DNA from 2 places in the Streptomyces sp. M41 genome. Region 2 is predicted to be linked to the other one. Evidence: riboswitches for the same ligand, from Rfam matches in the RefSeq annotation. Region 2 holds a riboswitch; the other holds the start of a gene.
What was found. Region 2 has a riboswitch for guanidine ahead of ACHBTE_RS16845 (DMT family transporter). Riboswitches for the same ligand answer to the same signal wherever they lie in the genome.
Positions count from the first base shown of each region.

Region 1: linked by a shared signal. The riboswitch ahead of ACHBTE_RS29985 (MBL fold metallo-hydrolase) and the one ahead of ACHBTE_RS16845 (DMT family transporter) in region 2 are both predicted to bind guanidine.

Region 1 covers NZ_JBIMKE010000032.1:61,059-68,717, forward strand. The annotation lists gene ACHBTE_RS29960 (sugar O-acetyltransferase) at 130-711, shown strand; gene ACHBTE_RS29965 (TetR/AcrR family transcriptional regulator) at 722-1,279, shown strand; gene ACHBTE_RS29970 (MepB family protein) at 1,334-1,858, opposite strand; gene ACHBTE_RS29975 (hypothetical protein) at 2,054-2,230, shown strand; gene ACHBTE_RS29980 (hypothetical protein) at 2,263-2,853, shown strand; guanidine-III (ykkC-III) riboswitch at 2,932-2,998, shown strand; gene ACHBTE_RS29985 (MBL fold metallo-hydrolase) at 3,011-3,889, shown strand; gene ACHBTE_RS29990 (calcium-binding protein) at 4,002-4,772, opposite strand; gene ACHBTE_RS29995 (STAS domain-containing protein) at 5,125-5,457, opposite strand; gene ACHBTE_RS30000 (B12-binding domain-containing protein) at 5,540-6,736, opposite strand; gene ACHBTE_RS30005 (PP2C family protein-serine/threonine phosphatase) at 6,733-7,659, opposite strand, start outside.
Region 2 covers NZ_JBIMKE010000011.1:162,153-169,811, forward strand. The annotation lists gene ACHBTE_RS16815 (hypothetical protein) at 1-149, shown strand, start outside; gene rdgB (RdgB/HAM1 family non-canonical purine NTP pyrophosphatase) at 287-892, shown strand; tRNA gene ACHBTE_RS16825 (tRNA-Leu) at 894-980, opposite strand; gene bcp (thioredoxin-dependent thiol peroxidase) at 1,020-1,487, opposite strand; gene ACHBTE_RS16835 (DUF3618 domain-containing protein) at 1,583-1,912, shown strand; gene ACHBTE_RS16840 (co-chaperone GroES) at 1,966-2,322, shown strand; guanidine-III (ykkC-III) riboswitch at 2,369-2,440, shown strand; gene ACHBTE_RS16845 (DMT family transporter) at 2,477-2,797, shown strand; gene ACHBTE_RS16850 (transglycosylase domain-containing protein) at 2,831-5,221, opposite strand; gene ACHBTE_RS16855 (ABC transporter permease) at 5,483-6,283, shown strand; gene ACHBTE_RS16860 (ABC transporter permease) at 6,276-7,097, shown strand; gene ACHBTE_RS16865 (ATP-binding cassette domain-containing protein) at 7,108-7,659, shown strand, end outside.

The DNA.
Region 1 (7,659 bases), on a different contig from region 2:
GTGAGAGTGATCCCGGAGAGAAGCACCCGGTCGAGGACGAGCCCTCCCGGGACCCTGCCCACGCCGACCGCACCGTGGCACCGTGACTCGGAATGTACGTTCGTACACTTACCGGGTACGCTCGTTCGCATGGCGAGGGAATACTTCGGACAGGACCCGCGTAGCAATCTGGAGCGCATGCTGGCGGGCGATCTCTATATCGCGGACGACCCGGAGATCGCCCGCAGGCAGCAGCGGGCCGTGCGGCTGTCCGGGCGCTACCAGGCCGCCTTCGCCGAGGACGCCGAGGGTGCCCGGTCGGTCCTCGCCGAATTGCTGGGCCATCTGGGCGAGGAGGCGTATGTGCGTCCGCCGTTGTACGTCGACTACGGCAGCAACATCAGCATCGGAGCCCGCACCTTCGTCAACTACAACCTGACCGCGCTGGACGTCGCGGCCATCACCATCGGCGAGGACTGCCAGATCGGCCCCGGTGTCCAGTTGCTCACCCCGACTCATCCGCTGGAGCCACAGCCGCGCCGCGACAAGCTGGAAGCCGCCAGGCCGATCAGCATCGGCGACAACGTCTGGCTCGGAGGCGGTGCCATCGTGCTTCCCGGCGTCACCATCGGGGACAACTCCGTGATCGGTGCCGGCGCGGTCGTCACCAAGGACGTTCCCGCGAACACCGTCGCCGTGGGCAACCCTGCCCGCCCCGTCCGCACCGTCTGAGCCGACTGTCATGGCCACCGGACACACCGACCCCCGGCGCCGCGAGCGCATCCTCACCGCCGCCCTCGACCTCATCGCCGAGGAGGGCATCCAACGCGTGTCCCATCGAAAGATCGCGGCGCGAGCAGGCGTGCCCCTGGGGTCGACGACGTACTACTTCAGCGGCATGGACGAGCTGCTGCGGGCAGCCTTCCGCCACTTCACGGACCACATCGTCGCCGTCTTCGACGCATGCCTCTCCACACCGTCCGACCCGGACCAGGCCCGGCACGCGGTGGCCGACCTCGTCCACGCCCTGTCCGAAGGGAGCGGGCGCGACCTGGTGCTCACCCAGGAGTTGTACACCCTGGCCGCCCGTCAGCCGGCCTATCGGGAGCTCACCCAGGAGTGGATGCGCCGCAGCCGCCTCCACCTGGAGAAGCACTTCGATCCCGGCACCGCCCGCCAACTCGACGCCCTGATCGAAGGGCTGACCCTCCATCGCGCGCTGTCCCACGAACCCCACGACCGCGCGCTCACCCTGGAGGCCGTACACCGCATCACCACGACGGGGCAGCGTGCTTCCTGACGCCGGTGCGATGAGGACCCCGGACGAGAACGCCGTGCGGAGCGCGTGGCTGCCCTACGGGTGGTAAAGGCCGTGCGCGCGTGCCGGGTCGGCGGGGCCGTCCTGGCCGAGGTGGAAGAAGTAGTTCACCTGCCATGCCTGGGTGGCGCGGGCCTGTCTGCTGGTCGTGGTCACCCATGGCGGATACACACGGAATCCGCGCTTGCCGCCGACGCCGTCGCGGGAGACGATGCCTCGCTCGCACAGCACCTCGCGCGGGAAGACGAACTGTCCGAAGCCGTCCTCGTCACGGCTGCTGATGACGAAGAGGTCCACCCCGTCGTCGGCGTCGAAGGGCCGGATCGGCCCCGCCTCGGAACGCTGCCACACGGTGACGAACTGGCCCACCTTCGTCGGCGTCGTCTTGGCCACACGGAACCGGACCGAGCGGCCGTCGACCATGAACCCGCAAGCCGCGTACTCGGCGCTCTCCGGTTCGGGCACCGGCAGCGAGCAGTCGAGCCCGCTCGGGTCGTAGACCGACGCCTTCGCCGCCAGTAGATCACCGTGAAGTTCCGCCCACGGCTCGTTCATCACCATGGCGCCATCCTGCCACCCTGCCGACCCTGCCATCGCGACGATCCGCCCGGCTTCGGCCCCTACCGAGCCCCTGCCGAGGCCCCCCTCACGGCACGCTCGGGCATGCCCGCGCAGACGGTGCGTGAGGTGAGCCGCCGGGGGCATACGCGTGGCAGGCATCCATCGGCCGGTTCACACTCCCCAAGGAGGCACCCAGTGCTGGGCATCATCGCGGCGGTCCTGTTCCTCATCGCCTTCCTCATCAATGCGGCGGACATATCCACCAACGACACCTTCACCTCGACCAACGTCATGCTGATCGGGCTGACGCTGCTCGCCCTGCACGTCGCCGGCATCGGTAGCGGCTGGTCGGCGCGAGGGCGCAGGCGCTGATCCGTGACGCGGGCGCCTGGCAGGATGCGCACATGGCGAACACCCCACCGATCACCCATGTGCGCATAGCCCAAGTCCTCACGGATCTGGGCATGATCACCACCGCGCAGGCACATACGGCACTGGAGGAGGCAGCCGCTTACGCCAGCGAGCCGATCGAGCGGCGTCATGAAGTCGCCGGCGCCTTGGAGACGTTCGGCGTGGCTGTGTCCATCCACTCCGAGGATGTGGATTTCGCCGACGCGCACTACGAGTGGCTCCTTGACGAAGCCGCTGCCCTCACCGACGGCAGGGTCGTCGTCTCCAACTACCGCTTCGACAAGGACAATCCCGACGACGACGAGTGCGGCCTGGGCACGATGCACTTCGAATGCAACGGAAAGCCCCTCTCCGTCGGAGTCGAGCAGCCGTCGAACGACTACCTCGACATGGGAGCCGCGCAGCTGGCGATCGAGGCGCTCAGTCCCCTTCACCACCTCGACGACCCTCGGGAGTTTCGCTGCGTCGAGCAGGAAGGCTCCGATCTCGACGACGACATCATGGTCCTGGCCTCGGCCGAGCAGCGGGACGGCCTCCACCGACACCTGGGCATCAGGTTCGAAGCGCGGTCGGGCGAGGGCTGACGGCACGATCCTGGGCAGGGGCCTGGCCCCCTCCCCCGCCGTAGGAGGGGACGCGAACACCGCCGTGGTAGCTTCCGCGTGGAGGCCGATGGTGCCTGCCCCGGACGAGATGTGCGCCGTACCCGGTCTGCAAAGACGACGCACTCAAGGAGACGGCATGGGCGCCGGCAATCCCCGGATCGATTTCACCAAACCGGCCCTCCGACCGCGTCCGCTGGATGTCCGATGGATCCACGGTTCACCGTCGGCCAAGCACAACACGGATCCCGACATCCAGGTTCACGCCTACGACGAGCACACCTTCATCCTGCGGCAGAACATGGCGATCAACTACGAGGCGCCGTTCATGTTCCTGCTCTTCGGCAACACTCAGGCGGTGCTGATCGACACCGGCGCCACCGCATCCGCCGAGTACTTTCCGCTGCGCCGGGTGGTCGACGAGCTCATGACCGGGTGGCTCGCTCACCACCCCCGCGAGGGTTACCACCTGCTGGTGCTCCACACGCACGCGCACGGCGACCACATCGCGGCCGACGGCCAGTTCACCGGCCGCCCCGACACCACGGTGGTCGGCGCCGACCTGGTCACCGCGTGGGACCACTTCGGGTTCGGCGCCGACCCTGATGCCGTGGCGCAGGTGGACCTGGGAGGCCGTGTGCTGGAGTGTCTGGCCACTCCGGGCCACCACGAGGCCGCGGTCACGTTCTACGACCGATGGACCGGTTTCCTGCTCACCGGCGACACGGTCTACCCGGGCCGGCTCTACATCCAGGACTGGCCGGCCTTCGCACGGACCATCGACCGCCTGATCGACTTCTCCGAGCGTCGAACCGTCAGTCACGTCCTCGGATGTCATATCGAGATGACCCGGGAGCCGGGCGTGGACTACCCGATCCGCTTCACCTGGCAACCCGACGAGCCGCCGCTGGAGATGACCACCGGCCACCTGCGCGACATCCGTGCGGCGCTCGAGGAAATCGGCGACCGGCCGAGGCGGCACCCTCTCCCCCACTGCATCTTGTGGCCGAGCGAATGAGTGCGCGGGGGCGAGGTTCGTCGGTAGCGGTCAGGCCGAGAGGGAATCGACTCACTCGGCCTCCCGCTGCCACTGCCACTCCCGCTGCCGCCGCCCCTCGCGGTGGACATGGTCAGAACAGGATTTCGCAGTCAGCGCGGGTTTCGATGCGGATGTCGCACCGGTCGGCTCCGCCGTCCTCGCCGTTTCCGTGGTCGGCAGCGCCTGCGGCGTCAGTGAGTACGTCGTTGCCCGCGCCGCCGTACAGCGCGTCGTTGGCCTCTCCGCCGTCCAGGTCGTCGGCCCCGGCCTGTCCGTACAGTGCGTCGGCGCCGACGCCTCCGCTGATCGTGTCCGCGCCGGCGGCGCCCCGGAGCGTGTCGCTGCCCGGTCCGCCGTCGATGCGGTCCACGCCCGCTTGCCCATTGACGAAGTCGGCTCCCGCCTCGCCGTCCAGCGTGTCGGCGCCTGCACCGCCGTACATGGTGTCGCCCTCGGGGCCGCCCACCACGGTGTCGGGCCCCGCGTCGCCCATGAGGGTGTCCTGGCCGGCGAGCCCTGCGACGTGGTCCTGGCCGTCCTCGCCGTTCAGCCAGTCGTCGCCGTCACCGCCGAGTACGGTGTCCGCGCCGGAACCCGCGCAGACGGTGTGGTCGCCCTGGCCACCGAGGATGACGGTGTCGTCCCCCGCGCCGGTGGAAATCACCAAGGGCGTAGGGGAGTTCAGCACGATGCGGTCGGCGCCGTCGGTGCCCACGACGGTGGCGGTCAGGGTGTTGCACACGGTGGGAGGTGCCGCGTGCGCCGCTCCGGGCAACGCCAGGACCGCCGTTCCTATGAGCAGCATCGGTGCCGCGAAGAGGCTTCCGCCGAACGATCTGCACGTGCGTCGAACAGAGCTCACGACCGTGTCCCTCCGGAAGATGCGGAGGAGGGCGGGACATGGGTCCCCACGCCTCCCACGAGCCTGTGTGCGGCCGGGCCGCGCACAGGGTCCTGTCGGGAGCCAATCGTTGCGCCGGGTGGCGCCTCGGTCACCGGCCGTTTGCGTCAGATGAGGACGGCGGCCGATCGCGGCGTTGGCTGGCCAGGCGCCGCCGGCCTCACCCTCTCGCTCACCACCTGCGCCTGGCTGATGACTGGAAGGCACTCTCCGGGCCCACCCGTTCAACGCCGGGAAGGCGTTCACATGGGTGTTGTCGCATCGCGTCCGGAGTTGAAGCTTTGGAGGACATGAAGGACGGGTCGGGGCCGCGTCAGGTGCTGTGGCGAGCGCCTGTGGGCGGCCCCGCGTGCTGACCGGACTTCTTACGCTGACCGGCGGTCAGATACGTGTAGGTGCCGGTGATCTCCAGCAGCCGCCGCAGGGACGGGCCGATGTTGTCCAGGTGGAAGACGATGCCGTCCCGGCCGGCGGAGCGGTGGATCTGGAGCAGGGTCGACAGTCCCATGGAGTCGACCATGCCCAGCTCTCGGCAGTCCAAGTGCAGGTCCTGAACGCCCTCGTGCTCCTGGAGGGCCGTGCGGACCTGGTGGAGCACGCTGTTGCAGGTGTCGTAGTCCAGGTCGCCGGTGAGCGTCACGCGCACGCTGCGGGGACCGTTGGGCGAAGGGGTCGCGAGTGGGTCTGCGTCAGAAGGGCTAGTCACGGTTCGTCCAGCGTCTCGGGGGTCACGGGCGGGCGTCGAGCGCGGTGCGCCCGGCGGCGATGAGATGGCGGGCGCGCGGGAAGTCGCGCAATTGCTCCTCCAGCAGGTCCAAACCGGGCAGCAAGGAGTGGGCGGGCACCCCTCGGGCGGTGAGGATGTGGGCGGTCCAGGAGAGGAAGTCGGCGAAGATCTCGGGGGCGTCGACATACAGGGCGGCGGTCAGGAAGTCGACGATGTGGGCGAGGTCTTCGGCCGTCCGCTCGCGCTGCGCGTCGGTGTAGTCGCTCACGGCGGGATACAGCTGCTCAAGGCGCTTGAAGGTGTCGCGTACCAGGCGGGTGGAGGACTTGGCGACCAGGGTGTACTCCTGGTCACCCAGGTGCGGAAGGTCGTTGATCACCTGGTGGGCGGGCGCCGGCCGCGGCAGCGGGTCGGCCAGCAGGTCCGCCGCCGCGCGCGCTTCGGGAGCCCAGGCGTCGGCGCCCAGCAGCCGGGCGTAGCGGCCGTCGACACCGAAGGCGAGGCCGCCGGCCATGACCGGCGTACCGGTCGCCTGGACCGCGGTGATCGCGTTGTGGGCGATGGGCAGGCGAGTGGGCAGGGAGCCGGACAGGCAGACTGCGTCCGGTCCGGTGCGGTGGATGTGGCCGATCAGGTGGGCGGTGGGCACCTGCGCACCGAGGTAGTCGACCTGCCAGCCGCGCAGCCGCAGAGTCTCGGCCAGCAGGCGGGCGGGCAGCGCGTGCCACTCCTGATCGACGCATGCGACCATGACGCGGCCCCGGCCGGCCACGGGACGCTGCATGGGCAGCGTGGCGATGACGCGGTCGTTGATGGCGGTGGCGGCGTGCTCACCGGCCACGCTCATGCGGTTGGCGGCCCACTCGATGCCGACCCTGTGCTGGACGGCGCCGATGACGTCGAGCAGCACCGCCTCCGGCTCCAGGCCCGCGGCCAGGGCGTCGGCGACGACATCGGCCGCCGAGTACTCGTCTCCCGCTTCAACCGCTGTCCAGAGCTTTTCCGTCCATTGCTCGCCCCGCTCGTCGCCGTCCGGCGAGGCGAGGCGGGCGCCGACGCCGCTCCGGAGGGGTCGTCCCGGTCTGTCGTCGACGCCGTGGACGTCGTTTCTTACGCCGTTGGCGCCGTCGACGGCGTTGACGTCGTTGACGTCGTCGTGGCCCCCGGCGCTGTCGAGCCCATCGATGCGTGAGTTCATGCCGTGTACCTGCCCCTGGTCGTCCCGTCCACCGCGCTGAGGTGGGCACCGCGGGGTGCGGTGATGGCCATGACGGCGATGTCGTCATGGTGGCCCTCTCCGATCCACTGGGAGGTGACCATCAGGATCCGCTCGACCACCGCCTCCGCGGGCATGCCGGTGCACTCGGCGGCGGCACGCTGCAGGCGCTGGTCCCCGAACAGGGTGTCGCCCAACGGACCGCCCTTGGCTTCGGTGACGCCGTCGGTGAACAGCAGGCACGTTTCCCCGGGCGCCAGCCGGATGTGGGCCGTGCGGGAGGTGATGGTCGGGACGACGCCGATCAGCGTCCCGCCCGTGTCGGCTTCCTCGACGGTTCCGTCACGGCGGAGGATCAGCGGTGCGGGATGCCCGGCCGCGGTCAGCCGCAGCAGCACGTCGCTGTCCTCACGGCGGACGGAGGCCAGCACGAGGGTCGCGAAGCGGGTGTGGTGACTGGTGCGCAGGGCGTTGTTCAGCAGGCGCAGCATGTTGGCGTGGTCGCCGGCCATGGGCAGCAGGGCATGCAGCGTGTTGCGGATCTTGCCGGTGAGTACCGCGGCTTCCAGCCCCTTGCCCGCCACGTCCCCGAGGACGGCGAGGGTCTCGGGGAAGTCCTCTCCCGGCGGGTGGACGTCGTAGAAGTCGCCACCGACGCGTTCCGTGTCCTTGCTGGGCCGGTAGCCGCCCGCGAACTCCACGCCCTCGGTGTGCCGCAGGTCGGGTGGCAGGAGTTCCCGCATCAGTGTGTCGGAGATCGCGTTCTGCTCCGCGTACAGGCGGGCCGCCGACATCGCCGCGCCCGCCCGGGCGGCGAACAGCCCGGCCAGAGTCTCCTCCGCTTCGGTGAAGGCGGCCTGCTGCGCCCGACGCAGCAGGATCAGCGCGCCCGCCGGTACCCCATG
Region 2 (7,659 bases):
CGGACGACGCCGACCTCGACAAGGCGACCGAGGACATGCGCAAGGCTCTCGTCGACGTCCAGGGGGCCGTCGAGAACGGCGACACGACCCCGGACATCGGCGGTGTCACGAAGGCGGCCGGTGAACTCACCAAGGTCTGCACGCCGTAACACCCGGCACGAAGCGCGACAGCGACGGGACGGACAGGGTTCCGATCGCCGGGCGGCCCACCAGTCGGTAACCCGGCCCGTCGGTCGGTAACCCGGCCCGTCGCTGCGGCGGTCGGCGGGTCGGGATACTGGACCCCATGACCCGCCTGATCCTCGCCACCCGTAACGCCGGGAAGATCACCGAACTCCGCGCGATCCTCGCCGACGCAGGACTGCCCCACGACCTCGTCGGCGCGGACGCCTACCCGGACATCCCCGACGTCAAGGAAACCGGCGTCACCTTCGCCGAGAACGCGCTGCTCAAGGCGCACGCCCTGGCCCGGGCCACCGGCCTGCCGGCGGTCGCCGACGACTCGGGGCTCTGCGTCGACGTGCTGAACGGCGCCCCCGGCATCTTCTCCGCCCGCTGGGCCGGCCGGCACGGCGACGACAAGGCCAACCTCGACCTGCTGCTCGCCCAGCTCTCCGACATCGACGAGCCCCACCGCGGCGCCCACTTCGCCTGCGCGGCGGCGCTCGCCCTGCCCGACGGCACGGAACGAGTGGTGGAGGGGCAGCTGCGGGGAACCCTGCGGCACACGCCGACGGGCACGAACGGCTTCGGCTACGACCCGATCCTCCAGCCGGACGGCGAGAGCCGGACCTGCGCCGAGCTGAGCCCCGACGAGAAGAACGCCATCAGCCACCGGGGCAAGGCGTTCCGGGCACTGGTGCCGGTCGTACGGGAACTGCTCGCGCAGTAGATGGTGCGGCCGGAGGGACTCGAACCCTCACGGGAGTTACCCCACTGGGACCTAAACCCAGCGTGACTGCCAATTCCACCACGGCCGCCTGCCCTTGCCCGGCCATGCTACTGGCCGGGTGGGACGCTCAGACGCCCAGGTCCTTGATGATCTTGGCGACATGGCCGGTCGCCCGGACGTTGTAAAGAGCCCGCTCGACCTTGCCCTCCTCGTCCACGACGATCGTGGAACGGATGACGCCCAGGTACGTCTTGCCGTAGTTCTTCTTCTCGCCGAACGCGCCGTAGGACTCCGTGACGGTCTTCTCCGGGTCGGCGAGCAGGGTGACCTTCAGGGACTCCTTCTCGCGGAACTTGGCGAGCTTGTCCGGCTGGTCGGGCGAGATGCCGATGACGTCGTAGCCGGCCGCGGCCAGGAGCTCGAGGTTGTCCGTGAAGTCGCAGGCCTGCTTGGTGCAGCCGGGTGTGAGGGCCGCCGGGTAGAAGTAGACGATGACCTTGCGGCCCTTGTGGTCCGAGAGGGACACCTCGTTGCCGTCGGCGTCGGGCAGGGTGAAGGCGGGGGCCACATCCCCCGGCTGGAGTCGCTCGCTCATCGAACCAGCGTAACCGGGGAGCCTGACGGTGCGGTTCGCCGTGGAGCTGACAGACTGTCCGCAAACAGCATCAGCTTCACTTCGGAGGCCGAACGGTGGCGGACACGTCGGACACCAGAACACCGGCGCAGATCGAGGCGGACATCAAGGCCCGCCGCGCAGCGCTGGCCGAGACGCTCGACGAGATCGGGGTGCGGGTGCACCCGAAGACGATCGTCGGCGACGCCAAGGCCAAGGTCGTCTCGAACATCGACCACACCCTCGGACGGGCCTATGTCGGCGTCAACCGGGCCGTGAGCGATGTCAAGGCCCGGTTCACCGACGAGGAGGGCGCGCCCCGCATCGAGCGGATCGTGCCCGTCGCCCTCGTCGCCGTCGGGCTCGTGGGCCTGCTGGCTCTCGGCACCCGGCGCCGCAGGGACTGAGTGACGCGGACCCGACGGCGTACACAGGCGGCCCAGGCAGGTAGGTTCAAGGTGTGAGCGCCAACAGAAACGAGCACAGCACCCATCACGACAAGCTGCCCATCCGGATGCTGCACGACCGAGTACTCGTGCGGCAGGACACCAGCGAGGGCGAGCGGCGTTCCGGTGGCGGCATCCTGATCCCCGCCACGGCGGCCGTGGGCCGTCGGCTGGCCTGGGCCGAGGTCGTCGCGGTGGGGCAGAACGTCCGGACCGTGGAGACCGGCGACCGGGTCCTGTACGACCCGGAGGACCGGGCCGAGGTCGAGGTGCGTGGAGTCGCGTACGTCCTCATGCGCGAGCGCGATCTGCACGCCGTGGCCGCCGACCGGTTCGAGGGGTCGGAGGACTCCACGGGGCTGTACCTGTAGTTCAACGGGCCGAGGGGCTGGTGACCGTCGTCACCAGCCCCTTTTCCCGTTTCCTTGCTAGCTTTGAAGGAGCCCGACGAGACGCGCCGTACCGGGATGCAGGCAAAGACGACGCACCCCCGCATTACGCCGCCACGTCTCGGAGGTGCTTGTCATGGCCTGGGTCCTGCTCGTCGTCGCCGGTCTGCTCGAGGTCGGCTGGTCGATCGGCATGAAGTACACCGACGGCTTCACCCGGCTCGTCCCCAGCCTGTTCACCGGCGCCGGCATCGTCGCCAGCATGGTCCTGCTCTCCTACGCCGCCCGGTCCCTGCCCATCGGCACCGCCTATGGCGTGTGGGTCGGCATCGGGGCGGCCGGTGCGGCGGTGGTCGGCATGGTGGTGCTGGGGGAGCCCGTCACCGCGGCGCGGATCTTCTTCGTCTGTCTGCTGCTGGTCGCCGTGGTGGGTTTGAAGGCGACCAGCGGTCACTGAGCCGGCCCTGCGGTCACCGGACCGGCTCCGCGGTCACTGTCTACGGGTGCCGCCCTGCGTTCCGGCCGTGTTTCCCGTTGTGCCGCCGCCCCCCGTGTCCGTGCCGCCTGCGCCGGTGGCGCCGCCGCCCGAGGTGTCCGTTCCGCCGCTGCCGGGATCGCCCGTGGTGCCGCCCTCGGTGGTCGTGCCCCCGTCGGTGGTACCGCCGTCGGCCGTCCCCCCGTCGGTCGTGCCGCCGTCGGCCGTGCCCCCGTCGGTGGTACCGCCCGTCGTCGGGCCGCCCGTCGTGCCGCCGTCCGGCTGGCCCGGCGTCTGGCCACCGGTCTGGCCCTCGGTGTCCTGGCCGCTGTCCGTCGGGTCCTCGGTGGCGCCGCCCTCGTCCTGCTCGTCGGCGTCCTGGTCGCCCTCGGTCGGGTCGGTCGTCGGGTACTGGGGCACGTCGGCGCCCTGCTGGAGCTCCAGGTCGAAGTCCTTGACCGGCTTGCCCTTCAGGGCCTTCTCGGTGAACTGGGCCCAGATCGCGGTGGGCGGGCCGCTGCCGTTCATCCGGTTGACGCCCAGCGCGCCGTACAGGGGCTTCTGGGCGGCCGTGACCGGGTCCTGGCCCATGACGGCGACCACGGTGGCCAGTTCGGGGGTGTAGCCGGCGAACCAGGCGGCCTTGTCCTCCTCCGCGGTGCCGGTCTTGCCCGCGGCCGGGCGGCCCGCCGCCTGGGCCGGGGTGCCGGTGCCGTTCTCCACGACGCTCTTCAGGACCGAGGTGGTGGTGTCGGCGGCCTCGCGGCTGATGACCTGGGAGGTTTTGCGCTTGGGCAGGTCGATGACGTCGGAGCCGTCCTTGGTGATCTTCTCGATCATGGTGTACGTGCCGTGCTTGCCGTGGTTGGCGAGGGTCGCGTAGGCCTCCGCCATGTCCAGGACGCTCGCGGTGGCGGTGCCCAGCGCGATCGACGGGTACGGGTTGAGGTCGGGCGTGGCGGAGGGCAGGCCCAGCTCCACCGCGGTGTCCTTGACCTTCTCGGGGCCGACGTCGACGGCCATCTGCGCGTACACCGAGTTGACGGACTTGTCGGTGGCCGTGCGCACGCTGATGTCGCCGTAGGACACGTCGTCCTCGTTGGCGGGGTCGTAGCCGCTGGTCCAGCCCTGCACGGGGCGCTTGTTGGTGCCGTCGTAGATCGTGTTCGGGGTGATCGGGCGGCCGTCCTGGGTGGTCGACCCGTTCTCCACGGCCGAGGTGAACACGAACGGCTTGAAGGTGGAGCCGACCTGGTAGTCCCGGCGGGTGGCGTTGGGGGTGTACTGCTTGACGTAGTCGATGCCGTTGTACATCGCCACGACCTTGCCGGTCTTCGGGTCGACGGAGGCGCCGCCCGCGCGGACGTAGGTGTCGACCTTGTTGTTCTTCTTGTCCAGCTTGGACATCAGCTGGTCGTCGACCGCTTCGACGAAGGCGTCCTGCTTGTCCTTCTGCAGGGTCGTGGTGATGCGGTAGCCGCCCGCCTCCAGGTCCTCCTCGGAGGCGATCTTGTTCTGGATCAGATAGTCCTTCACGATCCGCACGATGTAACCGCGCTGCCCGGACAGATTGGTGGAGGCCGTGGCCTCCTTGGGCCTCGGGAACTTCATGCCGGCCCGCTCGCTCTCGGACAGCCAGCCCTTGGTCACCATGCCGTCCAGGACGTAGTTCCAGCGGGCCAGGGCCGCGGACTTGTTCTCCGGGTGGGCGACGACGTCGTACTCGCTGGGCGCGTTGACCAGCGCGGCGAGGTACGCGGCGCGGGCCGGGTCGAGGTCCTTGGCGTCCATGCCGTAGTAGGCCTGGGCGGCGGCCTGGATGCCGTAGGCGTTACGGCCGAAGAAGCTGGTGTTGAGGTAGCCCTCCAGGATCTCGTCCTTGCTCTTCTCGCGGTCCAGCTTGATCGCGATGAAGAACTCCTTCACCTTGCGGGTGACGGTCTGCTCCTGGCGCAGGTAGTAGTTCTTGACGTACTGCTGGGTGATGGTGGAGCCGGACTGCTTGCCCTTGCCGGTGGCGGTGTTCCAGGCGGCCCGCGCCATCGCCTTGGGGTCGACGGCGGACTCGGTGTAGAAGTCGCGGTCCTCGGCGGCCAGGATCGCGTGCCGGGCGGGCTTGGAGATCTGCGCGAGGGTGACGTTCTCCCGGTTGACCTGACCGTCACGGGCGATCACCGAGCCGTCCGCGTACAGGTAGACGTTGGCCTGCTTGGTGGCGAGGGCGTTGGCCGGCGGGATCTTCACCATGGAGTAGCCGAGGAAGAACAACCCGAACAGCAGCAACGCGCCGATGACGAGGGTGCCGAGCACCGTGCGCCAGGTCGGGATGATCCGCCGCCATCCCGTCCGTTTGGGCCGCCGGGCCTTCGGGGTCGGCTGCTGTGGCGGCTGCTGCTCGTCGCTCATGTCGTTGCCCGGACTCCTGTTTCGCGTCGTACGTTCCCGTACGCCTCGTACGCCTAATGCGCCCCCATTGAAGACTCTCGCACCAGGCGTTCCGTTCCCGGAAACCGACGCGTGTGGCGGGAAAGTGAGCAGGCTCTCGCGGGGGTCCGTGCCGGGCGGAAAACGGCTCGCCGTGCCGGGCGGAAAACGGCTCGCCGCGCCTCGCCTTCGCGCACTAGGCTCCTGCGCTTCGGTGCCGGCGGGGCGAGGAGGGCTGTGGATGTGGGCTCGGGGCGGTTGTACGCGGCCGTCGCGCTGAGGGGGTTCCGGCGGTACGCGACCTATCGGGTGGCGACGGCGGCGGGGGTGTTCACCAACACCGTCTTCGGTGTGATCCTCGTCCACACCTATCTGGCGCTGTGGGACGAGAAGCCGCACCTCGGCGGGTACGACCAGACCCAGGCGGTCACCTATGTGTGGCTCGGGCAGTGCCTGTACGCCACCCTCGCCATCCAGGGCGGGGGCGTCGAGAAGGACCTGATGGAGCGCATCCGCACCGGGGAGATCGCCGTCGACCTGTATCGGCCGGCCGACCTCCAACTGTGGTGGCTGGCGAGCGACCTGGGCCGGGCGCTGTTCCAGCTGCTCGGGCGGGGGGTGATCCCGTTCGCGTTCGGTGCGGTCTTCTTCCCGATGGCGCTGCCGGCCCATGCCACCGTCTGGGCGGCGTTCGTGGTCACGCTCCTGCTGGCGGCTCTCGTCAGCTTCGCCATCCGTTATCTGGTTGCCCTGAGCGTGTTCTGGCTGATGGACGGCACGGGCGTCAACCAGGCCCTGATGATCACGGGGATCTTCTTCTCCGGCATGGTGCTGCCCCTGAACGCCTTCCCGGGTGCGCTCGGCGACATCGTGCAGGTGCTGCCCTGGGCGGCGCAGGTCCAGATGCCGGCGGACGTGCTGATGGGGGAGACCGATCCGCTGCGGGCGTACGCCTTCCAGGCGCTCTGGGCGGTGGTGCTGCTGACGGCGGGGCGGCTGCTGCAGTCGGCGGCGACGCGGCGGGTGGTGGTCCAGGGTGGGTGAACGCGGCGTCCTTCGCGAGGGGCTGCGGGCCTACGGGCTGATCGCCGGGATGTGGGTGCGCTCCAGCATGGTCTACCGCACCTCCTTCGTCGTCACGGTGCTCGGCAACCTGCTGGTGACCGGCCTGGACTTCGTGACGATCCTGCTGATGTTCTCGCAGGTCGACTCGCTGGGTGGCTGGACGATGCCCGAGGTCGCCCTGCTGTACGGGCTGTCGGCGACGGCGTTCGGGATCGCCGATCTCGCGCTGGGCTCGATGGACGTGCTGGGCGGCCGGATCCGGGACGGCTCGTTCGACACCATGCTCGTGCGGCCCGCGCCGGTGCTCGCCCAGATCGGCGCCGACCACTTCGCGCTGCGCCGCCTGGGCAAGATCACCCAGGGTGCGGTGGTGCTGGGCTGGGCTCTGGTGGCCGTCGACGTCGACTGGACCGTGGCGAAGGTGCTGCTGGTGCCGGTCGTGGTGGTCAGCGGCGCGGTGATCTTCTCGACGTTCTTCGTGGCGGGCGCGGCCTTCCAGATCCTGGCGCAGGATGCCGCCGAGGTGCAGAACGCGTTCACGTACGGCGGGAACACCCTGTTGCAGTATCCGCCGAGCGTGTTCGGCAAGGACCTGGTGCGCGGCGTGACCTTCATGCTGCCGCTCGCCTTCGTCAACTGGGTCCCCGCCGCCCATCTGTTGGGGCGGCCGTACCCGATCGGCCTGCCCGGGTGGACGGCCTTCGCGTCACCGCTGGTGGCGGCCGGGTGCTGTGCGCTGGCCGGTCTGGCGTGGCGGTCGGGGCTGAGGTCGTATCGGAGCACGGGGAGTTAGCGAGCAGTCGATGGACACTGTCACCGAGCCTTTCACCGAAGCCGTCACCGAGCCCTTCATCGAACTCGACCGGATCGAGAAGGTCTTCGATGTGCGCAAGAAGACCGGTTTCCTCAAGCGGGAGCGGCGGCGGGTGCGGGCCGTCGACTCGATCTCCTTCACCGTGGCGCGCGGCGAGATGGTGGGCTACATCGGCCCGAACGGCGCCGGTAAGTCGACGACGATCAAGATGCTGACCGGCATCCTGACGCCGAGCGGCGGCCGGCTGCGGGTGGCCGGCCTCGACCCCTCCCGCGAGCGCACCCGGCTCGCGCATCGCATCGGGGTGGTGTTCGGGCAGCGTACGACGCTGTGGTGGGACCTGCCCTTGATCGACTCGTACAAGCTGATGCACCGCATGTACCGCATCCCCGACGGCCGTTACCGCGAGAATCTCGACCGTCTCGTCGAACTCCTCGACCTGGGACCGCTGTTGGACGTCCCGGTGCGTCAGCTCTCGCTCGGGCAGCGGATGCGCGGTGACATCGCGGCGGCGCTGCTGCACGATCCGGACGTGCTGTAT